4 regions of the Paenibacillus sp. 11B genome follow, and region 3 is predicted to be linked to each of the others. Evidence: riboswitches for the same ligand, from Rfam matches in the RefSeq annotation. Region 3 holds a riboswitch; each other region holds the start of a gene.
The links. A riboswitch is a leader RNA that binds a small molecule or an ion and turns the genes downstream of it on or off. The one in region 3 is predicted to bind thiamine pyrophosphate.

Region 1: another riboswitch for thiamine pyrophosphate. It lies ahead of thiC (phosphomethylpyrimidine synthase ThiC); the one in region 3 lies ahead of Q0V21_RS23195 (ABC transporter ATP-binding protein).
Region 2: another riboswitch for thiamine pyrophosphate. It lies ahead of tenA (thiaminase II); the one in region 3 lies ahead of Q0V21_RS23195 (ABC transporter ATP-binding protein).
Region 4: another riboswitch for thiamine pyrophosphate. It lies ahead of Q0V21_RS01975 (thiamine phosphate synthase); the one in region 3 lies ahead of Q0V21_RS23195 (ABC transporter ATP-binding protein).

What each region holds. Positions count from the first base shown of each region.
Region 1 is NZ_JAUKNS010000011.1:8,058-15,427, reverse strand. It holds gene folE (GTP cyclohydrolase I FolE) at 1-134, shown strand, start outside; gene Q0V21_RS31375 (lipoate--protein ligase family protein) at 394-1,248, shown strand; gene Q0V21_RS31370 (hypothetical protein) at 1,319-1,543, shown strand; gene Q0V21_RS31365 (Fe-Mn family superoxide dismutase) at 1,734-3,056, opposite strand; gene Q0V21_RS31360 (alpha/beta hydrolase) at 3,258-4,286, opposite strand; gene Q0V21_RS31355 (IclR family transcriptional regulator) at 4,645-5,388, shown strand; TPP riboswitch at 5,507-5,620, shown strand; gene thiC (phosphomethylpyrimidine synthase ThiC) at 5,988-7,370, shown strand, end outside.
Region 2 is NZ_JAUKNS010000002.1:417,470-424,839, reverse strand. It holds gene Q0V21_RS10365 (NAD(P)/FAD-dependent oxidoreductase) at 17-1,147, shown strand; gene Q0V21_RS10360 (hypothetical protein) at 1,156-1,374, shown strand; TPP riboswitch at 1,421-1,519, shown strand; gene tenA (thiaminase II) at 1,641-2,312, shown strand; gene Q0V21_RS10350 (GNAT family N-acetyltransferase) at 2,355-2,888, shown strand; gene Q0V21_RS10345 (TetR/AcrR family transcriptional regulator) at 2,939-3,838, shown strand; gene Q0V21_RS10340 (DHA2 family efflux MFS transporter permease subunit) at 3,999-5,438, opposite strand; gene Q0V21_RS10335 (TetR/AcrR family transcriptional regulator) at 5,722-6,327, shown strand; gene Q0V21_RS10330 (hypothetical protein) at 6,395-7,054, opposite strand.
Region 3 is NZ_JAUKNS010000005.1:238,236-245,605, forward strand. It holds gene Q0V21_RS23170 (energy-coupling factor transporter transmembrane component T family protein) at 1-768, opposite strand, end outside; gene Q0V21_RS23175 (ABC transporter ATP-binding protein) at 743-2,254, opposite strand; gene Q0V21_RS23180 (ECF transporter S component) at 2,255-2,848, opposite strand; gene Q0V21_RS23185 (pectate lyase) at 3,490-4,158, opposite strand; gene Q0V21_RS23190 (radical SAM/SPASM domain-containing protein) at 4,525-5,400, opposite strand; TPP riboswitch at 5,729-5,831, shown strand; gene Q0V21_RS23195 (ABC transporter ATP-binding protein) at 6,001-6,768, shown strand; gene Q0V21_RS23200 (ABC transporter permease) at 6,782-7,370, shown strand, end outside.
Region 4 is NZ_JAUKNS010000001.1:445,002-452,371, reverse strand. It holds gene ltrA (group II intron reverse transcriptase/maturase) at 1-1,254, shown strand, start outside; gene Q0V21_RS01985 (hypothetical protein) at 1,276-2,319, shown strand; gene Q0V21_RS01980 (ABC-F family ATP-binding cassette domain-containing protein) at 2,452-4,002, shown strand; TPP riboswitch at 4,128-4,237, shown strand; gene Q0V21_RS01975 (thiamine phosphate synthase) at 4,555-5,145, shown strand; gene thiO (glycine oxidase ThiO) at 5,150-6,379, shown strand; gene thiS (sulfur carrier protein ThiS) at 6,376-6,579, shown strand; gene Q0V21_RS01960 (thiazole synthase) at 6,583-7,350, shown strand; gene Q0V21_RS01955 (MoeB/ThiF family adenylyltransferase) at 7,347-7,370, shown strand, end outside.

The DNA.
Region 1 (7,370 bases), on a different contig from region 3:
AAGGCGAGCACTTGTGCATGTGTTCCCGCGGCGTGAAGAAGCCGGGCAGCAAGACGGTAACGTCTGCTGTGCGAGGTTCTTTCCGTGACAATCCGGCACAGCGTGCAGAGTTCCTGTCACTGGTGAAAGATTAAGATTGGCTCATTCCACGCGTTGGACAAGCCAGAAGCATTTGAATCCTTTGGTGTAATTATGTTGTTTCCATTCGGCAATTTTGCTGGAACTGAAATGGAAGAATAGATGCTTGTGCCAATGGAAGCTTTCATAAATAAGCCGTGTTCCCTGGGGAACCGGCTTATTTATATATTACTTTTGCATTCACACAAGGAGATACATAAGGATCACCCAATTATTTCAGTTCATCCAGATTAGTTTAGTCGGAGGCTATCTTATATGAGTATACCGTCCAATTCAGATCAACCCGGATCGCGGGGAGCAGAGCAGCATTTGCAACTGGATCAATCATTGCGTCTGCAAATTTGGGAGACACCGCTCCTGCGGCCCGGGAGCAGTGTACTAGAAGCATTTGCCTGGGAAGAAGTCATGTGCCGCCGAGTGGGAGAAGGTCAGTTGCCTGTTGCTCACATTTGGCGGCATCCAGATGCCTTTGTAGCGGGACTGCGAGACAGGAGATTGCCACAGGCCGTAGAAGCTATGGAACGCATGAGAAGCCAAGGCACAGCGGTCTGTGTTCGTCCATCCGGTGGTGCAGCAGTTCCCCTGAATCCAGGGGTCGTTAACGTGTCTTTGATTCTGCCCAACCCGGGACGTGCCATCAATATTCACGACGATTTCCGGGAGATGGCCTCATTGATCGCTGAATCGCTAACACCATGGTCGAGTCAGGCACGTACGGGGGAGATCGAGGGTGCTTTCTGTCCTGGCGATTATGATGTCAGTGTGGGTGGACTGAAATTCTGTGGTATTGCCCAGCGCAGACAGGCCAAGGCTTATATTATTACTGCCTTTATCATCGTGGAGGGACAAGGAGATCAACTGGCAGCAGATGTGCGTCAGTTCTATCAGGACGCAGCAGACGGTGCCAACGAAGGGTATCCGGATGTTCGGCCCGGAACGATGGCGAGTTTGCAGGAACTGGCGGGTGTCCCTTCTACTGCGGCGTATACAGCCTCGCTGGTACGCACACTGCGTCAGCGTTTTCCCCTGGCGGAGACAAGCCGAGTGTTGACCGTGGATCAGGAAGCTGTCAGACGGACGGCTGAGCAGATGAAGCTGCGTTATGATTAGGTTCAGAAGCTTGGACTTGGAATTGGGTAATAGAGATGATATGATGTGATTTCGGAAGGAGAGTGTCTACATGGAAACATTAAGATATACGTATTTATATGAGGTCATTTCCACAGGCGAAAAGTCTGAGTTCAGTCAAATGGCAACAAGCAAAGAAGAAGCTGCTGCTCTGATCATTGCACGTATCGCTGATCTTGAATTTACAGGTGAGGAAGATATCAAGCTGGGCGATCTGATCGCGATTAGCAAACAGGTTGGCGACAATTATGTTGCCTGTGAGGGTTGCGCCTCTTAATGGCGTGAGGTTCCTAGATTATTCTAATACAAGCAAGTCTTCTTGAATCAAGAGGCTTGCTTTTTTTTGCGATCCAAGAGATATCTTTCAGTCTTTAAGCTGGAGATATCTCTTTTTTACATCAACATATTGCACCATGGATTCAATGCGCTCCAGAGCACTCCCCGATACTATGCTTAGCCCGACAATCCTAATACGGCGGCCATAACAGCTTGCGCGCAGTTTCGTAGCGTTCCGCCACAGCTGGCCAATAAACAACCTGCCACCAGTCCTCGATATATTTTTTGCGTTCATTCTGGTGTTTCAGATAGTAGGCGTGTTCCCATACATCCAGCGGTAGGAGAGGCACGATGTCGGACTGAGATAAATTCTGGTGTTTCTCCGCCTGCAAAATTTCCAATCTGTGCGCCCGTGGGCTCCAGACCAGCATGGCCCACCCGCTGCCCTCCACCTTGTTGGCAGCCTCGGTGAATTGATTTTTGAACGCCTCATAGCTGCCGAAATCCCGCTTGATCTGTTCTGCGAGCATGCCGGAAGGCTTACCTCCACCTTTGGGATTCATGATCGTCCAGAAGATCGTATGCAGGTAATGGCCTGCACCATTAAACGCGAGTTCACGTTCCCAATGTTTGATGAGTTCGAAATTGTTCTTTTTACGCGATTCTGCCAGCTTTTTCTCTGCGGTGTTCAGTCCATCGACGTAGGATTGATGGTGCTTGTCATGATGTATGCGCATGGTCATCTCGTCAATATGCGGCTCCAGCGCATTGTAGGCATAAGGTAGGGGAGGCAGTGTGTGTCCGCCAATCGGCACAGGTTTCTCCTTGACCACCGCTGTGTTAGCGTTGGGTGTGCCCTCTTCGTTTGCATTGGGAGACTGAACAGCAGCTGAAGCCTGCGCCTGTACGGATGGATGAGGGGTGTTGACTTTTCCCACAGCCGAAGACGGATTTTCTACAGCTTCACGATTGGACTGTCCAGATACGGACGTTGATGCAATGTGTACGTTGGAATCAGCCGGTTGCCCCGAGGTTTGAAGGATATGTTCCAGTGAAAAAGTTGATTCAGACACCGAATCTCGCATAGCTCCATGTTGTTTCAGCGTTTCGAGTACCCCCAGGAAATACTCGGATTCGCGAATGAAATGTAAAATAACCAATTTGGCAAGTGGGACAGACTGAACAACAGTGCTTTGCTCCAGGAGGACATATAGCTGTCTAATGAACTCTCGCGATTGTGCGCAGGCCGCAGCCACGAGCTGTTCAATACAGCGAATGATGTAGGGGGCAGGAGGCTGGGTTCCCGGCAGTATTTGCTTCAACAGCTGATTCGCGACTCTTTCGCTGTTCTCAAAGATGGCTTCCCATTCTGCAAACCATTGGACATATGCGGGTTCAAGATCAGGAATCAATGCACTGATGACAATCGTATGTTCCTTTTCTTGCTCTTTCCAGAAACGAACTTCTTCAAGTACCCGCAGAGGCAGCAGATGTCCATATCCATACCAATTCATAAGTGGTAAACCTCCGTTCAAATGGATTCAAATCTAGATCCAGCAGTAAAAATAAAATTGGATCCCCCCGGTTCGCTCAATTTTGTAATATACAAGCTAGAGCTGTCTTTAATTACGTCCCAAAAGTATATTCTCCAGTCATGTTGTCCTATGTACACAAAAAAAAGAGCCCCGTATAGGAGCTCTTGAATTACCGGATCTTCACGATTCTCCGGCATTGGTATTTTCCACATCATCGCTGCTCGTCTTCGTTACATGACTCAGGAATGTGGAGACACGACGCAGGTATTCCTTCGGATGCTCCCGGAAGATCAGCTCATGATGCGCACCATCCACAATCCATTCATCGGAATACGGATTGGTCTGGTTGGCAGCGAGCAGCTCCGCAATCGGGTAAGGAGCTTTCTCATCCTCGGTACCATGGATGAAGAAAATAGGGAACGGATAATCTTCCTTTTTCACTTCCTGATACGGAATCTGCTGCAATCCGGTCCCGTTCAGAATGGGGAACAGCAGATTCATAATCTGCAGCGTAGGTTGACGCGGCAGATCAATCTGATTATGGATGTTATGGTACAGTGTATCCGGCTCAAGCAGGAACGTGCTGTCCAGAATCATCGCATCCACATCTTTGGTAATCAGCCCAGTCTGGAGGGCTGTACCTGCACCCATGGAGAAGCCCCATACAACAAGCTCCTGAGCTCCGCGCTGCTTCGCAAACTGGATTGCGCCAAGCAGCTGCTGGGATTCGGCTTTGCCGCCTGTAGCGACAGCTTTGTTCACCTGGGAAGCGAAACCGTAATCGAACATCACCACATTGAAGCCAAGTTGATGGGCATAATGGGCAAGGTCATACATTGGTACCCAGGTTTCTTCACGATTCGCACCATATCCATGGCTGAATATGATGGTTTTGTTTGCATTATCGTCAGCCGGAATATACCAACCCTGCATTGTTCGACTGCCGTCTGCTGCCGGAAACGTGATGTCTTGATACTTCATGTTCTTGGCCTGCATGGGATTGGAGAAGACAGGCGCTACCGTTGGATTGGATAATACCCAAGCAATATAACCGTGTAGTGCAATGAAACAAAAGAGCAGAAAAAATACAACGGAGAGCAACAGCGCCACGACAATATGTTTGAACCGGATCAGCCTCGGTGATAACGAAGAAGGCAGATCTGACACTTTCGTTTGCAGCGGGGCTTCGCTCTGGGATGTCGGATACATGATTGCCCCTCCTTTAAAAATCAAATGAAGATAACAACGAGACGAACAGAGCGGATAAACGATTTTTCTGACTACGTATGAAGCAAAATCTTAATTTAATATATCTTTATCGTATGTTCCAATATAGTCAAAGTCAATTGATTGGAGCCATTTGTTACGCAATTGTTATATAGTTCTGAAGATATATGGTTAACATTTCCTTAGGGTGCAAATTGCAGGGGATTTTGATTTATAAAAAGAAAATATTTACAATTATCTCTCTTCCAATTGGCGCTTTTTAGTTTACAGATGAGACCGTTTCTCATATAATTTATGTAACCAAGTTTCATGTGATGAAACATGAGGAGGGCAATATGCCATGGAAGACCGAAAGTTAACCGTCCGGGCTGTAGAGCGGGCGCTGGATATATTATTGTGTTTTACAACGCGCAGTGATCTGGGACTCACGGAAATTGCCACTCAGATCGGTCTGCACAAAAGTACAGTCCATCGTCTGATGGCTACTTTGGAGGAGAAAGGGTTCGTGATCCGGGATGCAGCCACCGAGAAGTATCGACTCGGCATACGCATCTGGGAGCTGTCTGCCCATATGTCTCGCAGCGATGATCCTGCCATTCTGCTCCTTCCTGCGATGGAGCGGCTGAGGGATCGACTGGGCGAAACCGTAAGCTTATATCTGCGTGATGGCAGTGAGCGGATTCGGATTCAAGCTGTGCAGAGTGATCAGGCGATTCGCCGGGTGGCTCCGGTGGGAGTCAGACTTCCGCTATCCGTTGGAGCGTCCAGCAAAGTGCTCATGGCTTTTGCCACCGAGGAAGACCGTGAAGATCTGATGAATGGACCGGAATGGCCGGTATTTATCGATCCCAAAGTATATTTGGCACAGATGAAAGACATTCTGGAATATGGCTACGCAACAAGTTATGAGGAACGTGAACCGGGAGCTGCGGCAGTATCTGTCCCCATCCTGGATCGGAAAGGCAACATCGCTGCTGCCTTGTCGGTATCCGGGCCTGTTAGTCGCCTTTCCCAGGAGACGTTGCATGAATACGCACCTGTGCTGAAGGAGGCTGCTACACAGATGGGACTCATGTTATCCTGATTTTATTTTCTGAATATAAAGGTTGTTTTTATGATTCGGTTGCGCTACTCTGTAATGGACGGCCTAACGGGGCCAGCATAATTGAATATGCATTTGCGGCTTAAATGCTGCAACTTGTTAACGTTACTGGGGGAGTCCGAATTGTCCGGACTGAGACGGAATCGCATGAGATTCCGGACCCTTTGCACCTGATCTGGATCATACCAGCGTAGGGAAGTAATCGGCGATACGACCACGAACACCACATGATGTGACCTATGGATGGGCTCCGCTATGGAGCCTTTATAAGGTGCGTTATTGGTGATGGACATAAGCCGGTTCCCTTGGGAACCGGCTTTTTTTATATAGTAAACAGGCGGAAGAAGCTGCCAGAACTGCTTTTGGGCAAAGTACCGGGGAGCATCTGCCAAGCTTCTGGGATAGAGTTCATTTGCATTCACTGCCTACGTATTACTAAATGTGATGTCCCTGCTTTCTGTCGTATGGTCGCTCTTTCTTTATCTATGTTGTGGATGATTCGGGACAAGTGCGCAAGCATTTTAATCCAGACGATCACCAATGAGGAGGAGACAAGAGCGATGAGTAAAGGGAACAGAACGATGGGACAGGACGAGCAGGATCAGCAGTTGGCAAAAGAAAAAGGGGCGACCGGACGGGTTCAGCCCTTCCCGGGCAGCCGCAAAGTTTACATTTATGGCTCTCGACCGGACATTGCTGTACCGGAGCGTGAAATTGCCCTTCATGACACGAATACTCCCCAAGGAGTGGAGCATAACGAACCGCTGCGTGTCTATGATACGAGCGGGCCGATGACCGATCCCGGATTTCATGCCGATATCCGCGCAGGTCTGCCAGCGCTGCGTACGCGATGGATTACGGAGCGTGAAGATGTTGAAGCTTACCGGGGACGGACGGTAAAGCCGGAAGATAACGGTCTGAAGCCAGGATGGAAGCGAGCTGGAGCCGAGGAGTATCCAGGGTTGCGTGGTCAACCCTTGCGAGGAATAGCTGGGCGCAGCGTGACCCAGATGCATTATGCACGACAGGGAATCATCACGCCGGAGATGGAGTTCGCAGCCATTCGTGAAGGCGTGGAGCCGGAGTTTGTTCGACAGGAGCTGGCGAGTGGCAGGGCGATCCTTCCGTCGAACATCAATCACCCGGAGAGTGAGCCGATGCTGATCGGGCGTCATTTTCATGTGAAGATTAATGCGAACATCGGAAACTCTGCCGTATCGTCCTCTATCGAGGAAGAGGTGGAGAAGATGACTTGGGCGGTACGCTGGGGGTCAGATACGGTGATGGATCTTTCCACAGGCAAGGACATTCATACGACTCGGGAATGGATCATCCGCAATTCTCCGGTACCGATCGGAACGGTGCCGCTCTATCAGGCGCTGGAGAAGGTCAATGGTGAAGCCGAAGCACTGACCTGGGAGTTGTATCGTGACACGCTCATTGAGCAGGCAGAGCAGGGCGTGGATTACTTTACGATCCATGCAGGCGTGCTGCTGCGTTATATCCCGATGACCGCCAAGCGCATGACAGGCATTGTGTCACGGGGCGGGTCCATCATGGCAGCATGGTGCCTTGCGCATCATCAGGAGAATTTTCTGTATACCCATTTTGAAGAAATCTGCGAGATTATGAAAAGGTATGACGTGGCGTTCTCTCTTGGAGACGGGCTGCGCCCAGGAAGCATCTACGATGCTAATGACGAAGCCCAGATGGCGGAACTGGCTACGCTTGGTGAACTGACACAAATCGCCTGGAAGCATGATGTGCAGGTGATGATCGAAGGTCCGGGACATGTGCCGATGCACAAGATCAAGGAGAATGTCGATCTGCAAATGGAGATTTGCAAGGAAGCGCCGTTCTATACTTTGGGACCGCTGACGACCGATATTGCACCGGGATATGACCATATTACCTCGGCGATTGGGGCAGCGATGATCGGTTGGTTCGGTACGTCGATGCTCTGT
Region 2 (7,370 bases), on a different contig from region 3:
GGAAAGGAATGCAATCATGAAGAAAGTCATCGTCATAGGATCAGGAATTCTTGGGGCATCAACAGCCTATCAATTAGCAAAATGGGGTGCAGAGGTCCTTATTATAGATCGGAAAGATCGAGGGCAGGCTACGGATGCCGCTGCCGGGATTATCTGTCCCTGGTTATCCCAACGCCGCAATCAGGATTGGTATCAGCTTGCCAAGGCAGGTGCACGTTTCTATCCCGGGTTGATTGAAGAACTTAAGAGTGAAGGGGAAACGGAAACGGGTTACGCTCAAGTGGGTGCGCTTAGTATTCATACCGATGTGGAGAAACTCAACAAGATGCAGGAACGGGCACATCTTCGTAAAGAAGATGCACCGGAGATTGGTGATATTACCCTGTTGGATGCAAAAGAAACCCATCAGCGTTTTCCTCTACTAGAGGAAACTTTTCAATCCGTATACATCAGCGGTGCTGCGCGTATCGATGGCCGTGCGCTGCGCGATGCCTTGATCCGATCGGCACAGCGAAATGGAGCGGTCCTGATTGATGGGGACGCGACACTTCAACATGAGTCGAATCGGGTAACTGGAGTAGTTGTTGACGGGAAAGTCATATCGGCTGACGAGGTTATTGTGTGTGCCGGCGCTTGGGCCAATGAACTATTCAAGCCCTTGGGCATTGATTTTAAGGTTCATTATCAGAAGGCGCAAATTATGCATTTGCAGGTTCACGATCGAGAAGATACTGAGAAATGGCCTGTGGTCATGCCTCCTTCGGATCAATATTTGTTAGCCTTTGATCAACAGAAGATTGTGATTGGGGCGACTCACGAAAATGATATTGAAGGCTATGATACAAGAGTAACCGCAGGCGGAATGCAGGAAATATTGAATAAAGGATTGGAACTGGCTCCTGGTTTAGCTGATAGCACGTTTCAGGAAGTGAGAGTAGGCTTCCGTCCGTTCACACCGGGTTTTCTTCCGGTAATGGGTGCTGTTCCTGGTTGGGATGGCTTGATCACAGCCAACGGGCTTGGAGCATCAGGTCTGACGATGGGGCCCTTTATAGGAAGTCAACTGGCCAAATTGGCTCTGGGTATGGATTTGGATATCGATATTCAGCCATATAATATAGGAAAAGCAATGGAAGACCAGAAATGAGGTGAACCATGACATATTCACAGCGTTTAACTCACGGCAGCTCTTCAGATATCATATATCTGGAGCACCAGATTGGCGTTGCAGAGGATGAATTGGCAAAAGCCAAGGAAGAGCAACAGGCATACGAAAGGGATTTGAACCAGTTAAGTGAAGTGCAGAATAGGATTGAAACCATTCGCACCCGTCTGAAGAGCTTGCAAGAGGAATTAGGCAAACTCGAAGATTAATAGGAATAGTTTGACATTTGGAGATACACATGTTGTAATAAGCCTGAGCAATTTGCAGGGGGACTGTTCGCAGTTGAGAAGGTTAAAACCTGACCCTTTGAACCTGTTAGTTAATACTGACGTAGGGAGCAAATGACATGTACTCATGTTATTTTTTGCCCTTGCCGAAATTAGGACAAGGGCTTTTTGGTGTGTATATTTCATAACAGGAAGCAATAGCGGGATTGCAGATGGGACAATATGATTTGGACAAAGGAGAACTGATCATGTCATTTTCAAGAACGTTAAAAGACAAGTCCATAACCGTATGGGAAGATGGATACAATCATCCTTTTTTACACGAGATGGGGAAAGGCACACTGGATCAGGAAGCGTTTAAGTTTTATCTACTCCAGGACTATACATATCTGATTGAATATGCGAAGATTTTTGCGATGGGTGCAGTGAAGGCTGCGGATGAAAAACTGATGACGAATTTTACGGTTATTCAACACGCTATTCTGTACGAAGAAATGGATTTGCATCGGAATTACATGAATGAATTTGGGATAACGCTGGATGAACATCATACTGTCAAACCATCTCTTTTCAACAAGGCATATACGTCAAATATGATGAGTGTTGCTCAAACAGGCGGGGTTGCCGAAATCATCGCCGTCATTTTCCCTTGTGCGTGGACGTATTACGACTATGCCACAAGATTAAAAGAACAATATCGGGATTCATTAGAGGGTAATTTCTATCAGACTTGGATCGAAAATTATGCAAGTGATGAATTCCGCGACTCATTCGAATGGTTCTATGATACACTGGATGCATTATGTGAACATAAAACCGAGCAGGAACTGGAAGCCATTGAGGACATATTCAGAAGAAGCGTTGAATTTGAATATCTGTTCTGGGATATGGCGTATAAACGGAAACTCTCGTACTTCTAATGATGAAATAGACTACAACCAGAGACAAGGATGAACATACAGATGAACAATCGTGGAGAACGCATCTATTTACGATTTTTGAACATGGAGGACGCGGCATCAGTGCTGGATGTACAGCTCCGCAATCGGGCTGTTTTTGAAGAGATTTCGGCAAGTGAACGATCGGAGACATTCTATACGCTGGAGGGTCAGGTCACCCTGCTTGAAGGTTGGAACAAGGCCAGGGAAGAAGGGAAGCGTTATTCTTTCGGAATCTTCCTGAACACGGCAAATGAGCTCATTGGGGAGATCTCTCTGTTCGAGCTTGAACTGGATTCCGCCCAAAAATGGATCGTAGGTTATGTGCTCGACCAGGCGCACAATGGCAAGGGCTACATGAGTGAAGCCCTTGGATTAGCACTGAATTTTGCCGTGAATGATGCGGGAATAAAACGCGTGGAGGCAGGTGCGCTGCCCAACAATGCCGGATCGATCCGAGTGCTGCTTAAGGCGGGCTTCCAGGAGATGGATCGCCAGAATATTAAAATCAGGGGGATATGGAAGGAGCATCTGATGTTTGCAGTGGATTTACGCTAGATGATCAAGATATCGTGACGTGAACCACCGAAATCATCCAGGGGGAACTTATGAATAAACGGAAACAAATGTTATTGGACTCTGCTCTTGTGCTCTTTGAGAAACATGGAGTGACCAGCACCTCCATACAAATGATCCTAGATGAGTCGGGTGTGTCCAAAGGAACATTTTATAAATTCTTTAGTTCGAAAGATGATTGTATTCTTGCTATTCTGGAGCAACGTGTACAGGAAGACATGATGATTCGCAAAAATTTGGAGAGTCAAAGCTATGCTTCCGATTTTGATTTACTGGTGGATCAGATTATGATGCCGATGATTTTGCCTGAAAAACAGCGTGTTGTGGAGCTATTCTGGACAGGCTTTTATTCTGGGAAATGTGATGTGGCAAATCTGACTCGCATGCAGTTAAATTGGTTATCGGAAAGACTGGTACAGGTATTTGGCGAAGAATTAAAACCCTTTGCTTTTGAAGGAGCTATTTTTTGTTTTGGCATGGTACATCAAATCTCAAATACGTGGAGAAATTTCCATCTCGACCAACCGGATTGGAGTCATCTTGTGCCAAAAGTGCTGAATTATATTGAAATTTTACTGCGTTCCATGCTGGAAAGACAGGAGCATATTATCGATTTTCCTAGTCTTTCGATGATTGCTCCTGATTCCAAAGACATTGCGCTGGATAAAAACAGCCTGATTGCAGGTCTTCAGAAATTCAGTTATGCCATTCTCCAATCGGAAGTGTCTATTAAAGCGAAAGAACTGACAAAAGGGCTGCTTTGCTTAGTCGAACAGAAAGAGATCAATATTTCCATGTTGGAAGTAACTCTACAGGCATTTCAGACGGAATTTGAATCGGGTTCTCTTCAAGGCGAGGCAGGCAGGATTGTCAAGAATTGCAGATCATATCTCGAACAAATCAGGAGTGTCCCGATGGGGAGCACGAAATGAAACGATAACGAAGTTGAGCTTACTTATGTGAGAAGACTATTATTCATAATTCAATACACAAAAAGCGGCAGATTGGACGTAAAGCATAGGGTCCGGACTGCCGCTTTTTTGTATAAGATACCAAGCACTATACAAGATGCAATTCATGTAAATGCTATTTTTAATTTGTATTCATGGAGACTTTTTGTCTTACAGGCTGTTTGGAATCGTCCTCTGTTGCCTGTTTGGTACGTTTAATGAAGAAGGAAAGTAACAATCCGAGAACAGCAATGCCGATAATGACAACGTAAGCATCATTAATTCCCTGAATCATGGACTCCATTCCCAACTGCTGCTTCGTTAATCCGTTGGCTGCACCCGTTGCAACCATATCTTGCGCATGTGTCATTGTACGACTGGTCATTACACTCACGAGTAATGAAGTACCAACTGCGCCAGCCACTTGTCTAACGGTATTGGATATCGCTGTACCGTGTGGTCCAAGTCGTGGTGGCAGCTGATTCAAACCTGCCGTTTGAATTGGCATCATGAGCAAGGCCATACCAATTCGGCGACCTGTTGACATTAATACCAGGTAGGTGTAGCTGGTAGAATCGGTCAAATCAATGAACCCGATAGTGGTTACGATTGTGATAACCATCCCGATAATCGCCAGCCATTTTGCGCCAAAACGGTCAAACAATCTACCCGTAATCGGCATCAGGAAGCCCATGACAAGCGCTCCTGGAAGCAGCAATAATCCGGACTCCAATGCAGTGTAACCCCGTGCATTTTGGAGGTATAACGGAAGCAGCATCATATCAGCATACATGATCATCGTGATCGCGATATTAATGATCGTGGTCAGAGAGAACATATTATACTTGAAGGCCCGCAGATCGAGCAGGGGATTTGCAGATGCAAGTTGTCTCCATGTGAATAGTCCAAGAGAAACAACTCCTGCTGCAAGGCATATGATGACTTCTGCACTTGACCATCCCAGACTTCCCGCCCGGCTGAAGCCATACAGTAATGCACCAAATCCAATCGTGGACAGCAATACACTGAGTGTGTCGAATTTGGTATTGACTCGTTCCGATACATTCTTGAGGTATACAAACGCAAAACCAATAACGATAACGGTTAGTGGAATCATTCCGTAAAACATCGTTTGCCATGTGTAATTTTCAAGAATATAACCAGCAAGGGTCGGCCCAATCGCCGGAGCGAAAATGATGGCAAAACCGACCATGCCCATTGCGGCGCCTCTTTTCTCAGGAGTGAACAAGGTTAGAATGACATGCATTAACAATGGCATGATAATACCAGCACCGGCTGCTTGAACCATACGGCCTGTCAACAGTGTACCGAAATTGCTCGCAAGGGCAGATATAATCGTACCGATGAGGAAAATAAACATCGAAGCTTGAAATAATTGCCGTGTCGAGAAGCGTTGCATGAAATAGGCCGTGATGGGAATAAGTACACCATTCACCAGCATGTAACCTGTTGTAAACCATTGGGCTGTTGCTGCTGAGATATTAAAATCACCCATCAGCTCCGGAGTTGCCACACTCATTACGGTTTGGTTCAATGTGGCAAGAAATGCACCCAAAATCATAACAAACAGTATGGGGCCCTTTTTTACGTCATCTCTTTCTTTTAATCTAGCCTGGCTCAATCCATTCCATCCTTTCAATCCACACGTGACTAAATTTACAACGTGTTGTATAGTTTACATTGTATCTATTGAATTATATACATATTCCCGAAGAATACAATTTACGATTTTGGGTATTTTCGTTGCTTATTTTACGGAAAAATAAAATATGTAGTCTAATTCGTAAATAAACGACTGATCATTTAAAATTGTAATTTTTAAAATTTGAGGAGGGGATTTTGCGATGAAAAACGAAAAGAAGTCTGCTACAGACCCTCGTATACTTCGTACGAGGCAGTTGATTCGTGATGCTTTTGTAGATCTTTTGCAGGAAATGGACATCGAAAAATTGTCGGTCAATCGGATTGCAGAACGAGCGACGATCAACCGTGTGACCTTCTATCTGCATTATCGGGACATCACAGACATGATGGAGAAAATGGCGGACGAGATGATCGAGCACATTGAACGGATCGTGGACGAGTATGCTCCTCCGTTAGAGGATGCTGCCAAAGACGATGGTTGGCCTGTACTTGTTAAATTGCTTGAACACTTTGCTGACCATTCCAAATTCTATCGTGTTGTTCTTGCCTCCAGACGCACACCCATTTTTACGGAAAGGCTTTTGAAATTGTTAACGAGACTCGTATCGGCCAAGATTGAAAGTTTGGAGATAGGAAGCTCTCTTGCACAAGCGGGTATTCATAAGGAGATCGCCATCTGGTACAGTTCCTCAGCCCTGATAGGAACCATTGTATCCTGGCTTCGCAATGACATGCCCTATGCCCCACATTTTCTTGCCAAACAGTTTTCTTTAATTCGGGCTTATTCTTACAATGATTTGATATAACCAAAAACATCCAACAATAGTCAGGATCAACTATACGCGGATGTCTTTTCAACGGATTATAAGATGGCTATTCATCTGCCGGAGTTCGTAATATCATATACAGCCCAATGAGTGCTGCAAGAGCACCAAAAATGATACCTGACAGTCCATTGTAAAAGGTGGGATCTCCTTTGTATGTGAATGACATAATCGCAGTTTGTGTCAAGGAAAGGGAGATCAAGGATGAGGAGAAATTTGTCAGCTTGATAGCTTCAATGACTGGCTCATTATTCCGTCTCGCCATAATCGCGCCCCCAAGAGATACCGCAATTTCGGTAAAAGTAACGGCAGCTATAATGAAGGCAACATAGTGAGGATAATGTGTTCTGCTGCTTGCAACAAATAATAACTTACTGCAATAAATGATGTACACCACACTTGAAGCGAGTACAATATTGCCTATAAATCGGTATGCAGCGTATTGTTTTTTTAGGATTTCCTCCGGGCTGGAATCATCAAGATTCGAGTCCTCATGTGCTTTTGCTGCGAAATACTTGGCAACAGCAATGCCGATATTATAGAAGGCGTTAATGCATAAAAAGAAAGAGAGGGAGTAGATCCCCAAAAATATTTTTCCAACTGCGATAAGGGCATTAAGTGGAATAGATAATTTTGCAAAGTAGACAATGCGATTATTTTTAACTTTAAAGACAGATTCTCCTCTATTCAATGGACGTATCCAATTCACTGTATCCCTCCCGAACGAACCCATGTGCAAAAAAAATGAACCTCGTGTTCAAGCATACCATAGTAAACCATATGGTCCACGTATTCGGTTTAGACATGTTCATTCCTAGTGATATGGAACTACATAGCAGTAAACCAAATTTCTTCTTAATTTTCAACATTAAATGTACGAGTAGTATAAAAATACACCTTAAATTATACATATTTTGAATTTAGTTCAAAAGTTTCATTTCAAATAATATACGGTTGGTATAAAATTGGTTGTGCGCTGAACTGTCAATTCATGTGCCGACAAAGAAAAATAGTTCGAGAGGCGG
Region 3 (7,370 bases):
ATAAGGGAATGTCATTCCCAATATATAAGCAGCCGTTAACATAATGATAAAATACCCCACAAAACATACATCCGCTTGGGAGTACCCAATCTGAACATAAAACGTCCGGCTCCCGCCTTCCTTGAATCCCTTCGCTTCCATCGCCACCGCCATACGCTGCGCACGGCGGATACTCTGTGCAAGTAGTGGAATAGCATATCGTTTCAGGATGCCATATACATTCCAGCGGGAGCCGCGCTGCCTCGTTTCCCGAATGCGGATGGCATAACGCAGCGTCTGGAATTCATCCAGTAAAATCGGAATCATGCGCATGGCCGCCAGAAAACTATAAGCATACTTGGGTGGAAGCTTCCACTGCTGCATAAGGGAATAAAAAAGTCGAACAGGCTTGGTCGTCAGGCCGAACAATAATCCGGCAGCCGCCATACTCAGCGAACGAAATCCTAGGTGCAACCCGCGATAGAAGCTCTCTTCGGTAATATGAATCAATCCCCACTGAAACCAGGTGGTCTCGCCCTTACCAAACATGATCATTCCTGTAGAGGTGGAGATAAATACCAGAACGAACGGAGACGCGTACAGCAATAACCTGGGCCATGGGTGACCTGTCCAGACCAACAATAACAGCATGACAACTGCCACATTAGCCATTACATTCAGGTTGTGAACAAGAATGACGAAGACAAACAGCAATGTCAGGAAAATCATTTTCAATCCCGGATTCACCGCGTGAAGCCAGGTCTCACGATGAGGAAACGAGAGCTGCATCCGTTAACCTCCCCTCATCCACCGTCCAGACCCGGTTGCAATAACGCTTCACAATTTCCCGGTCATGCGTAACCATCACAATAGCTGTCCCTTCACGCCGCAGCCGTTCCAGCTGTGATAACATGGCAAAGGTATTGCGCGCATCCTGTCCAAATGTAGGCTCATCCAGTAACAAAATACGCTGTTCTCGCACCAGAGCAGACGCTACACTCAATCGGCGTTTCTGTCCCATCGACAGTTGGTAGGGATGCCGCTCGGATAGCTCTGTCAGTCCGAATTGCTCCAGCATATGATCAGTCCGAACATTTCTTTCTTTGGCAGTTAGTTTGCCGCCCAGCAAGGAAAATCCCACTTCATCCCTGACCGTATTTGTCACGAATTGAAATTCAGGATTCTGGAATACAAAGGCAATGTGATCTGCAAGCTGTTCCGTTTTTCCGGCCGATTGTCCTTCCACAACATAATGACCTGTCGTTTTTAGGATATTCATCATGGACAGCAATAATGAACTTTTACCTGCCCCGTTAGCTCCGACAATCCCCACCCAATCTCCGTAACATACCTTGGCCTGTTCCACCTGAATGAATGGCGTTTTTCCGCGCCATCCGGTGAATTTCTGCATTTCCAGGGCTGGCCGGAGCTGAGCAGAAGCTCGCTCTTCTTTGTTACCCATACTTTCAGTTTCTGCGGTCGCATAAAGAATAATAGGCTCTTGGTTGACCAACACCTGTGACCTCGTCTGGCCCCGCTCTTCCCAAACCCCTGGATACCAGATTCCGTATTCTCTCAGCATATTCCGTCCATCCGTAAACACCTGATTCGCAGGGCCATCCGCTACAATCTTACCTTCAGGCGACAATACGATGATTCGATCTACCCAATCGACAATTTCATTAATTTTATGTTCAACGATAATGAGTGTTTTGTCCTGTGCAATCTGTTTCACCGTATCCCACACCTGTGAGGTTCCCTCATCATCCAGCAGCGCCGTTGGTTCATCCAAAAAGAGTACGTACGGCTCCATCGCAAGAATCGAAGCCATCGCAAGACGCTGCTTCATGCCCTGAGACATGGATTGTATCAGTGTTCGATTATGTTCAAAGTGTAATCCTACTTGTTCCAAGTATTGATGGATAAGAACTGGCATCTGCTCGCGTGGAATATTCCGGTTTTCAAGGACAAAAGCAATCTCTTCATCCGTATATGACATACAGAACTGGGTGTCCGGGTCTTGAAAAACAATGCCGGGCTGTTCAGGCACCTGTATATCGTCACACTTCATCGGAATCTCCACAGATCGCGGAATCAGACCGCTCAGAATTTGCAACAAGGTCGATTTGCCCGAGCCACTGGGTCCAAGTAACAACACTTTCTCCCCTTGACGCACAGAGAGAGACAGGCCTTGAAACACCAAGGCCTTCTCTCCCGGGAACTTGCATCTTAGATTCGTAACACCTGCCGCCTGCGCATTCCCCTTCGTGATCATCTAGTCCAATGCCTCATAATCCTGCTTTGAAACTGGTCTGAGTGAGCGCGTAACCCCTGTCAGCTCCAGCGCTTTGGCCAGATAATAGGCGAATACACCCGCAATCAGAATACTACCTATGAAGCGGAAGCCGATAAACAGCGTATAATTCCACGCCGAGAGTGAATCGATGTACCCGTACTGATAATCCAGCAATAGCGATGCAGCTGCTGCTCCAATCGCTGCGAGGCAGGTGACAAACAGGTTCGTTTTTCGATACAGCATTGCAGCAAAGAATATCTCTGCCCCCAGTCCTTGAAACAAGCCATACACCAGTGTGGACATCCCCCATTCACTTCCTAGAAAAGCACTCACTGTTGATGCCGCAACTTCAGCGAGAATAGCCACGCCCGGCTTACGGATAATGACAAAAGCAAACGTGCCCGCCATAAACCACATGCCATAGATCATCTGCTCTGCATGAACGCCGAACGGCTTCATCAGATCATACGTAGGCCCCCATATTTTGTAGATTACTCCAAACACAACCGCAATCACGATCGTTACCAGGATATCGGTTAATTTCAATTTGTTACTGCGTACTTCTGTCGACATGTTCTCTACTTCCTTCCTCTGTTTCCCTTGGATTATAAAAAAAACAAAAAAGCCTCCCCGGTTACCAGGCAGGCCATACGCACAGTTTACAATTCTCACGATGCTACGGATTAGGCAAATATGGAGAAAGAAGAAAACAAACGACACCATCCCCGTCACATCAGAAAAAATCCCATTGCACCCAAGAAACGCTGACATCTATCATCTATTCCTTATCCTTAATCCTTACCATTGCACATCGCAAATTCATGTTCTCTACGCTGGCATTACCCAGATCAGATAAACGGTCAGCGGCACAAGGCCACTCTCTCAGCCCAACTTCATTGAGCTCCCGGTTCACTTATTTCATTGCTTCTACTGTACAACACATGGGTATTTGTGACAATCCCGATAAGAGAAAATCTAGTTTAACCTAGGGGAAAGAGTGATTAAATATATGATTCTTCTTGCGGAAATATGCTTCTGACATCTCACAACGGTGCAAACGGGAGCGAATGACGTGTGTCAGGTTCATTTAGACCAAAAATAACGCCAACAAGGGTTGTCCCCCGTCATTGTCATGACTTATGGGACAGCCCCTTTTAATTGGCATGCTTCAACTCGTTTATAGGAAAATGATTACGAACCGCCACGCCCCGTATTTAATATTGTGTATTCCCGGATTGACTTGTTTTGCCTGATGCAAAGCCTTTGAACAAGGTCGGTACTTTGGAGTAACGTGTATTTGTAATTTTCCCTTGCGATGTACTGCTGTCCGTACGCATAATAGAATCTTTGACATTGGAAATGTCCGAGTTGTCGAGCGTCATGTTCACGGCGAAGGTTGTTCCACCATTTTGACGCACCAGCTTGCCAATATCGTCTGCACGGAAATTTTTAATGTTAATCGTCCCCGCTGCATTGATTTGAAACACTTTATCATAGGCTTTGTAAGCTGCCCCGCCCGTAATGTTGACCGTGCCGGCTGACTTCAGAGTCAGAGCATCCTCGCCTACATCCTCCCAAACCACATTTGATATCGTACAGTTACCGTAACAATGAACACCATCAGCTGCAGGCGAACCGATAATCACATTTTTGAGCGTAGCGCCTGCCTCCAAGCGAAATACCGGCTTCTGATCTTCTGCTTGAGATCCATCTCCCAGTGTGGAGGGGTTAGCTACATAGGTTTGGCCTTTGCCGTCAAACGTTTCACCCTTGGCTACAATAATTGTTGAGTTTACAACGGTAGGTGCAGCTAAAGCGGGGATTGCACCAAATAATGAAGCGACCAGACCGGCGGACAGCAACAACGTCAACATTTTTTTCATAACTTAAATCCTCCCTTATTCTGATATTTGGCGTACAAGCAAGAGCTTGTCCTTACGGAACCCCTTCAGAGGTGCACCTCTGGTTCGGAACCTACCCTAATCCTACCAAAAAAGGGATGTTACGATAATAATCATTAGCTTAGATATAGAAACGACAGCATCATGCCTGTGATCTCGGCATTTTTTGCAGCGCACTTCAACATCGGATGTGCCGATCTCAACTTCGGGTATGCTTCATTTACAACTCGTAATCTATGGTTAGATGCTCCTTTATCGTTCTGAGAAAAAATGAAAGACCACTTCATCTGTTTCCAGACAATGTGGTCTCTATTATTTTGATCTCTGATTTTATTTAAAAATTACACTTTAGGCTCCAAACCGTTGACGATATCCGCACTTCCGACATAATTCCTCCACCGCTTCCCGTTTGGAGAAACCATAGAACAGATTGTTTGCTCGTTCACCATCTACTATCTCCGAGAACGACTTTTCGTGAACGTTGCCCAAGTTAATTACACCCTCACCGTCGAGGCAGCATGGAACCACAGTTCCATCGACAAGCACAGCTGCTTGACTGCGAAGCGCATGACAGAAGCCTTTACCGTCATCTTCCGGTGCATCCAGACTCGGCCATTGGAATTCGTGATCCTGATTGAGGTACACATTATGCGCAATTTTCACACCGCTGCCTGGCACCACCTTTTCCTCAATGCGGAAATCCAGATTAAACTCCCGTTCAAGAACCTCCAGCGTCTCCCGGTTACGGTTCATCTGGGCATTTGTGAAGTTATCCTGTGTCAGATTCCAGAGACGGAAAGAAATAATAACATTGTGCTTCACTGCTTCCCGGACAAAAGACAACACATTGCCCAGATAGCCCTCACGATCTGTCGAACCTTCGTGTCCATCAAAGCTGTGCAAAGAAAAGTTCATCTGACGCAGCGCCGGTTTGCCGAGCAACTTGTGTTGGGTCTTGGGCAGCAGTGTACCATTCGTCGTAATGTTAACCTTGAACCCCTTCTCATGCGCGGAATCGAGTAACAAATCAATTTTGGGATGAAGCAGCGGCTCACCTTTGACATGTAAATAAATATGCTTGGTATGGGGTTTGATCTGATCCAATATATTGTTGAAGACTTCAGGGTCAATGAAATTTTTGGCACGTTTGGTCTGCGGGCAGAAGCTGCATGCCAGATTACATATACTTGTGATCTCAATATATACTTTCTTGAACGTTTTCAACTCGGGGTCCCCATTCTGCTCAGGAGGGAGAACAGTCCCACCCTCATTTATGATCCGGCCCATATGTGCCACCACTATTATATCGGGTTAGAGAGCCAAGGTAAATCGACCCGCATGTTAATTTTCTTTTCCTCCCTTCCCGGGCGTCTTCTTACTTGTACATCTGAGCAGTTGCCCTTCTGATCGAAGAGCTTAATTCGCTGTTCATTCAAACGGTTAGAATCTTGGGTTACTTTCCTAACTCACATTCCTCGCACTTCTTTTAGGACGCCCTCTTTACATTCCACTTGCATGTGATATATGCTGAACACACAACTGCATATCTTGAACATTGCACTAGGGGAGCCTTGCGGCTGAGACGAATCGAACGATTCGGACCCTTTGAACCTGATCTGGATTATACCAGCGGAGGGAAGTGGAGCGGCCTATCCGTAAGCGGATTTTTTCATGTTAATGATGAAATTTAATATGAATTGAACGTATAGACCCACTCATTTCTCTGGAAATGGGTGGGTCTTTTTCGCGTTCTGCGGCAGATCAGAAGGTGTAATTAAAGATCCCGCAGTTTGAAGTTTGAATCAGAAGGGGGAACGGGACGAGATGGATAACGACATAACCATTCACAACATGAGCTTTGCTTTCCCGAAAAAAAGGGATTCCCCCGTGCTCTCCAATGTGTCGATGCGTGTAGCGGAAGGCGAATTCGTCTCCCTCATCGGTTCCAGCGGCTCCGGTAAAAGCACTCTCTTCAAGCTGCTGGCAGGCTTGCTTGAGCCAACCCACGGAACCATCGAAATTCCGTGGGTTCGCGAAGGAGAGCGGCTTGGACGCGTGGCCTACATGCCGCAAAAGGACCTCCTGTTATCTTGGCGAACCGTCATGGAGAATTGCATGCTCCCCTCCGAACTTGCTTCAGGGCGGCAGGACAAGGCAAAGACGCAGGCGGACATCCTGGCTGGCCTCGACAGATTTGGCTTATCCGGCTACGCGCATGCGTATCCGTACGAACTGTCCGGCGGCATGCGGCAGCGAGTCGCAATGCTGCGCACCCTGCTTACAGGCGGCCAGCTGATGCTGCTGGATGAACCATTCGGTGCACTCGATGCCCTGACCAAACGGGAGATGCATCGCTGGCTGCTAGAACTCTGGGGAAGTTTGGGCAAAACCGTGTTGTTCATCACGCATGATATTGAAGAAGCCTTGCTGCTCAGTGATCGAATTATCCTGTTAACTCCAGGGGGACAAAGCCAACAGCTGCAGGATATAACGGTACCTTTGCCGCGTCCAAGACATTCAGACATGATCTATGAACCGGCTCTCGTTCAGATGAGACGACTACTGGAGGAACAATTGCATGCGAAACGGTAACTGGAGATGCAGCATGAAGGATAGTGTAAAGCGTTGGCTTGCCCGTTATGGTCTGTTTCTCTTGCTCATGCTGTTACTGCTCGTCATCTGGGAGTGGATTGTGAATATGGGATGGGTGCCCTCCTTCATCATTCCAGCCCCTACGGCAATTGCCAGTTCGCTATATGAGCATCGCCGACTCCTGTTGGCTACACATTTACCTGCTACCTTGATGGAGGTTGTCGTTGGTTTTGGCTTGTCCATTGGTGCCGGAATTGCACTTGCGACAGGCATGCATATGAACCGATCCATTGAAAAGGCGTTATATCCCTTCATCGTAATTAGTCAGACGATTCCACTAATCGCTTTGTCCCCCGTCTTTATCCTGTGGTTTGGCTACACGCTGTGGAGCAAAGTCGCGGTGGTATTCCTGATCGCGTTCTTCCCGATTGTCGTGAGCACCTATGATGGCCTGCGCCAAGGTGATCCGGAACAGCGTGAACTGCTGCTGACGATGGGGGCCAACAAGTGGGATATTTTTCGTAAACTCCAGATTCCACTTGCCCTTCCCTCCTTCTTTTCAGGACTGAAGATGTCTGTGGTGTACTGCGTAGTTGGTGCAA
Region 4 (7,370 bases), on a different contig from region 3:
CAACTATGGAATATGGGTATTAGGGATAAAAGAGTACTTCGAATCATCAGCAAAATGCTTAAAGCTGAAATTGAAGATGAAGGGATACCGTTGAAAGGCACACCACAAGGTGGAATCTTATCTCCTCTCCTGTCAAATGTAGTATTAAATGACTTGGATCAGTGGGTTGCAGGACAATGGACAAACTTCGAAACTCAATACGCCTATGCAGGAGACTATCACAGGATCAGAGCACTCAAGAAAACCAATCTTAAAGAAGGATATATTGTGCGATACGCCGATGATTTTAAAATTCTTTGTCGGGATTGGAAATCAGCTCAGAAGTGGTATCACGCTGTAAGACTCTATCTTAGAGACCGCCTTAAACTAGACATCTCACCCGAAAAATCACAGATTGTAAACCTCAGGAAACGTAAATCTGATTTCCTGGGATTCACAATATGGGCTGAGAAAAAAGGAAAAAGAAGAGTCGCCTATACGGGTATAAATGAAAAGAAGAGAGCAGAAATCAAGAAGCAAGCAAGAGAGCGCATTAAGAATCTGCACAAAGCACCAATTACTCAAAACGCTCTTCTCTTCAATAGCTTTGTACTTGGTTTACACAATTACTTTTCACGTGCAACACATGTTAGTGTAGAGTTCTCACGACTTGCCTTTGATCTGAAAGCATTCACATACAATCGTCTCAAAGTTATTGGTAAATACCAATATCCTGATAATGCCCCGCCAACCTTCAAGAAGTTCTACAGGAACAGATATAGAACCTTTAAGGTCGCAGGTGTATATCTCTTTCCGTTCAGAGATGTAAAAACGGTTAACAACCTATGCTTTCAGCAGACGTTAAATCCGTATACATCAGAAGGAAGAAAGAGACTTCATAGGGATTTAAAGACGGATATTAGATATGAACTAATTAAACTAATGCAGTCAAACATACCAAACCGTAGCATTGAATACCTGGATAACAGACTGAGTAGATATAGTATGCAGGGTGGCAAATGCGAGATATCTGGCATTTTACTAACTGCTGATTACGTGCATTGCCATCATCTTTTGCCAATCCATTTAGGTGGGACAGACGATTTTAGCAATCTACGTATTCTACACAAAGATATCCATAAACTTGTTCATGCTACAAAATCAGAGACGATTGTCAAACTCATGTCGCCGTTTGGATTTTCAGACTCTACGATTCAGAAAATCAACCTGTACCGAAAAATGAGTAACTTGGAACCTATTGTAATAAAAATCTAAAAAGATGGAGCGCCGTGTGCGATGAAAGTCGCACGCACGGTGTGGAGAAGGGGAAAAGGCGGTGATTATATCAAATCCTTACCTATTTCTATTGATCTTTCCATTGTGTTTGTGCTTATCTTTTTACCTATATTTTGGGTTATATCTCACCATACAAACAATGCCCAAGAGGCTCAATATTTAAGCAATCGATATAAGATGGCACTTCAGACTGCTGTACTGGATGCAGGGGCTGTGATGCATCAAAATGAGAAGCAAAACGATGAAGCAGGGTATGATTCAACCAAATTTGTTAAAGCGGACAAAGAGCTTGCTTTGACTACATTTACCCAAACCATGGCACTAAATATGGGGATTCAGGATGACCCTGCTGCTATACGAACCATGTTTAATTACATTCCTGCAATAGTCGTGCTGGATTATGATGGTTACTATATTTTGGCGAACGAAACAGAAATGACCGGTAACCTTGAGGATACCTTCCGACAGGTTTGGAGTCCCAAAAAGCCCTATACATATTCGGATTCAAATGGTAGCAGTATTAACTTCACACTCGATGGGTATGTGTATGCCTATGATGCAGGCATGGGCAAGTGGGTGGAGGGTTTCCAGAAAGAATTGGCCTCCAGCACGCAAATCCCTCTGCTTCAGAATTCCGAGACGTTTGAGCAGGTCAGACGAAGCCGGATCGTGACAAGTGTGCAGGAAGATTTGGCAGATGTTATTAACAGGCATAATGAGTTTGCAAGAAGGAATGGTGTTTCCTACACCTTTACGATGCCTTTGATTTCTCAGGAAGATTGGTACAACTCGATTAATGATACGGGACTTATGGCTTTTATCCAAGGAATACCTGTAGGTAACCAAAAGATTAACAATTATGCCATTGGTGGTGGCAGACTGGTGAAGAAAACAGCGATTGTTGGCGGAGTTGATCCGTTGAGTGGAATCAAATATTATTACCCTTCCACATGTAGCAATGGTTACAGAGCCGAAGAAGTATTTATAAGTGCCAAACAAGCGGCAGGGCAAGGTTATTTTGAGTATAACTGTTCCAAGAATTAAAGGCAGTTTGTTTGTAATATAAAAGCGAGGTTGCATGAGATGTTTACATTACTTTCAGAAAAGGCAACACCTGTGCTAAAATAGGGTTTCGGAACGATAGTAATGTCCAATAGATAGGAGCAACCTCATCTTATGAGTTTATTGTCAGTAGAGAACGTGAGTCACAATTTTGGAGACCGTACTTTATTTAAAAATGTATCTTTTCGTTTACTTGCCGGAGAGCGTGTAGGCCTTGTTGGAGCAAATGGTGTGGGCAAGTCCACACTAATGAACATCCTTACCGGGAAATTGTTAAAGGACGAAGGGAAGGTCGAATGGACCCCCAAAGTTCGTTATGGATATCTGGATCAGCATACCAAGCTCACGCCTGGAAAAACGATTCGTGACGTGTTAAAGGATGCGTTCCTTCCCTTGCTTGAGTTAGAGAAAGAAATGATGTCCATCACGGATCAGATGGCAGACGCCGATCCGGACAAGCTCGAATTGTTGCTGGAAGAAATGGGTGACATTCAGGAGCAATTGGAGCAAGGTGATTTTTATCTGATTGATGTGAAAGTGGAAGAGATGGCGAATGGACTTGGCTTGTCAGCCATCGGTCTGGATCGTGACGTGGCTGCGCTTAGTGGTGGTCAGCGTACAAAGGTATTGCTTGCCAAGCTTTTACTCGAGAAACCCACTGCTCTTCTTCTGGATGAGCCGACGAACTATCTCGATGTGGAACACATTGAATGGCTGACGCGCTACCTGAAGGATTACCCGTACGCGTTTATTCTGATCTCGCATGATACGGAGTTTATGAATGAGGTCGTTAACGTTATTTATCATTTGGAGTTTGCCAAGTTGACGCGTTATGCAGCCAACTATAACAAATTCCTTGAAATGGCTGACATGAATAAGGCCCAACATATTGATGCTTATGAGAAACAGCAGGAGTATATCAAGAAGCAGGAAGATTTCATTCAGCGGAACAAAGCCCGCGCTTCCACTTCCGGTCGTGCCAAGAGCCGTGAGAAGCAGCTCGGCAAGATTGAACGGATTGATCGTCCAGACGAAGCAGCCAAACCCACGTTTAATTTCAAGGATGCCCGTGCGAGCAGTAAAACGGTCTTTGAGGGTATTGATTTTGAGATTGGATATTCGTATGCATTACTGCCCAAAATGACGATGACGATTGAGCGTGGCGAGAAAATTGCCATTGTTGGATGTAACGGTGTAGGTAAATCAACACTGCTCAAGACCATTTTGGGGAAAATTCCACCCCTCAGTGGTAAGACTTTCTTGGGTGATTATCTGGAAACCGCTTATTTCGAACAGGAAGTACGTGCAGGTAATATTACCCCGATCGAAGATGTTTGGAATGAATTCTCTCATCTGACACAGAATGAAGTCCGGGGCCATCTTGCACGTTGTGGATTGAAAAATGAGCATATCACCCGTCCGCTTAACGCGCTTAGTGGTGGAGAGCAAGCGAAGGTTCGTTTGTGTAAGCTTCTGATGCGTGAAAGCAACTGGATTTTGTTCGATGAGCCTACGAACCATTTGGATGTGACGGCCAAAGCAGAGCTGAAACGTGCCCTGCAAGAATTCAAGGGTACCGTGCTGCTTGTATCCCATGAACCTGAATTTTATGAAGGCTGGGTAACCAAAACGTGGGATGTTGAGGCGTGGTCCGAGAAACAATAGTTACTTCATACCAGACGAGCTATTTCGATAACTAGATTGTCTTCAGCAATGGATAAAGAACGTAATAAATGGAAAATGTACGGTGACAAAAAAAGATGTCTATGGTAACATAGGCTACAGCTTCATATGAACACTAGGGGGGCCGCACGATGCGGCTGAGATGGAAGAATGCGATTCCGGACCCTTTGCACCTGATCTGGATCATACCAGCGTAGGGAAGTGGCGCGTTTCAGCTAATGACAAAGGGCGTTATCGTTGACTTTGCGATATTGCCTGCAAGATGAATCATGCGGTTTCTAGGTATACTACGTTGCGACTATGGATGGTTTTTATAGTTGGTTATACGTTATGTATAGAGTAATTGCATGCGACAGTCATTCAGTTGATCATGAATTTTAAATTCGTGGCCACTCCTCTACGGGAGTGGCTTTTTTTGTTGTTTTATACCAGCTTAAAGCACGCAAGAGGAGGGCGAACAGGACGGCAATCTTCCATGAACATGTAGGAGCACAATCATTTGAACTGCATGTCATTTCGCTAGGTAAGGGAGACATGTACTCTTTTCTAGATACGGCTAAGAAAGTATGGCGATGGATCGATTATATCCACATTCGGGAAAAAAAGCTGACCCTAGAGCAGCAGATGTATTGGGCGCAAAGTCTAAAAACACAAGGTGTTCCATCTAAACGAATCGTTATGAACGGCTTAGATCAGCTGGCTCAACATGCGTGGTTGGGTGGTGTGCATTGGGGTCAAGCAGCTATTGAAGGCTATGATCTGGCTGAGTTAAATCGACTGAACCGGCTTCGTGTAGGCGTGTCAGTTCATTCTCTGAAAGAAGCAAAAGTTGCAGAAGAACGTGGAGCCGATTATCTCTTTTACGGGCATGTATACGAATCCGATAGTAAACCGAATTGCGAACCTAGAGGTCTTATTGCGTTGGCTGAAGTATGCTCCAATGTTTCGATTCCAGTGATTGCGATTGGCGGGATTAGACCGGAGAATATCAGGGCTATTCGTACTGCGGGTGCCAAAGGTGCTGCGGTAATCTCAACCATTTGGATGAACAGCAAGCCGGAGCTGGCTGCCGCTTCATTGCGGCAGGCAATCAGGGATTCAGAGAACGCCGAACCAAGGAGATGAGAACATGAGAGAGGAAGCAAGAAGCCAGAGCAGGAATCGTTCGGGTTATCATCCAGGAACAGTATTCAGGAGTAAAGGTGGAACAGAGATTCGAGGCAAGCTTCATGCGGAAACGATTATTGTTGGTGGAGGAGTTATTGGTAGTGCCATTGCATGTGAACTCGCCACCCGCGGTCACGACGTTCTTCTGGTTGAGCGTGCAAGAATAGGCGGGGGAACTTCCTGTGCAGCTGCCGGGATGCTTGCTGCGGACAGTGAGGAATTCACTCATGCTGTGATGGCGAAGCTTGCGCGGCAGAGCAGAGCATTACTTCACGAGCAGAAGGAGCGAATCCATTCACTTAGCGGAGTGGAAATGGGTTTGCAACAGCATGGATTTATTACTCCTTTTCGTTCATACAGTGAGGTCAGCAGCTACAAGAATAAACGATCGTCTTCCTTTTCTACAGAACATATTTGGTGGGATCGAGTGGCTGTCCAACAAGAAGCATCATGGTTAAACAGGGATACGTATGGCGCATATTACAGACCTTCCGAGAGCGAGGTTCTTCCTGTCAATCTAACGCAGGCTTATGTCAGATCGGCTCAGGCACTGGGTGCCAGGGTGATGGAAGGTGTACAGAATGTCTGTTTGCATACGGACATGAATGGAGTGCAAGGTATTGAGACTTCAATTGGAACAATGACTTCGAGAAATGTCATTATCGCTACAGGGTTACAAGGCGAAGAATTGATGAGACAAGTGGGCCTTGATACACCTGTTTTGCCTGTGAAGGGTGAAATTGCAGCCGTGCAGTTCTCACCCCACCATGTCGGTTACAGACCTGACAAAACGGTGTATGCAGAGGATATATATATTGTTCCCAAAGCGAATGGAGAAGTGTGGATTGGTGCAACAAGTCTTCCTGGAAGAACCGACATAAAGGTCTCCGTTCAAGGGATTCAGAAGCTGCTTTCAGCCGCGACAAATTGGCTGCCTGGTATGAAGGAAGCGCATTTTATCCGAGCGTGGGCGGGAGTACGTCCTTCGACTCCGGATGGGTTGCCTTATGTGGGTGCTTGTGAAAGTGTTCCGGGTTTATTCGCTGCTTTTGGACACTATCGTAATGGCATACTGCTTAGTGCGATCACGGGCAGCTTAATGGCTGACTTAATTGATGGTAAAACCTCGGAAGAGCTGGGTATTCAGGACCTAAGTCCGGAACGGTTACACCGAAAGGAGATATTGCAGTGAATATCATTGTCAACGGACAAAGCATGCATATTGAGGATCGTTTAAATCGTGTGGACAAATTACTCCATTCGTTTAATCTGCAAGTGAAAACCGTGGTAGTTGAATTGAATCGGCAAATTTTAACACGTGAATATCATGAAACGACAACGTTAAGAGACGGAGATCGAATTGAAATTGTACATTTTGTGGGAGGCGGTTGAACCATGTTGAGGATTGGAAAGTATACGTTTGAGTCCAGGTTACTGCTGGGTACAGGCAAATTTTCGGATTTGGAAGTGCAGAGCCAAGCGGTTGAAGCCTCGGGAACGGAAGTATTAACGTTTGCAGTTCGGCGTTTGAATCTGGAAGATCGCAACAAACAGCATTTTCTGGATACACTGGATTTGAAAAAGTATACCCTGCTTCCTAATACAGCGGGTGCTTCAACGGCAGAGGAGGCGGTGCGAATCGCTGAATTAGCTCGGGCTTCAGGACTTTGTGATATGATAAAAGTGGAAGTCATCGGCGATGGAATCACATTGCTTCCTGACCCGATTGAAACCTATAAAGCTTGCGAGATCTTGCTTGAAAAGGGCTTTACGGTACTGCCTTATATCTCGGATGATGTTATTCTGGCCAAACGATTGCAACTACTCGGCGTACATGCCGTTATGCCTGGGGCTTCGCCCATAGGGGCGGGGAGAGGAATTATTAATCCCTATAATCTGGAGATTATTATTGAACAAGCCGTCGTTCCTGTCATTGTGGATGCAGGACTTCGTGCACCAAAAGACGCTGCTCATGCGATGGAGCTGGGAGCTGACGGTGTATTGTTGAATACGGCTGTCTCCGGATCTGGGGACCCGGTAAAGATGGCAAAAGCAATGCTAATGGGGGTTGAAGCAGGCAGACTGGCTTATGAGGCAGGCATGATTCCCGTCAAGCGCTATGCAGCGGCGAGTAGTCCGGCGGAAGGAATGGTTCATACATGACTAATCAGACACAATCCTCT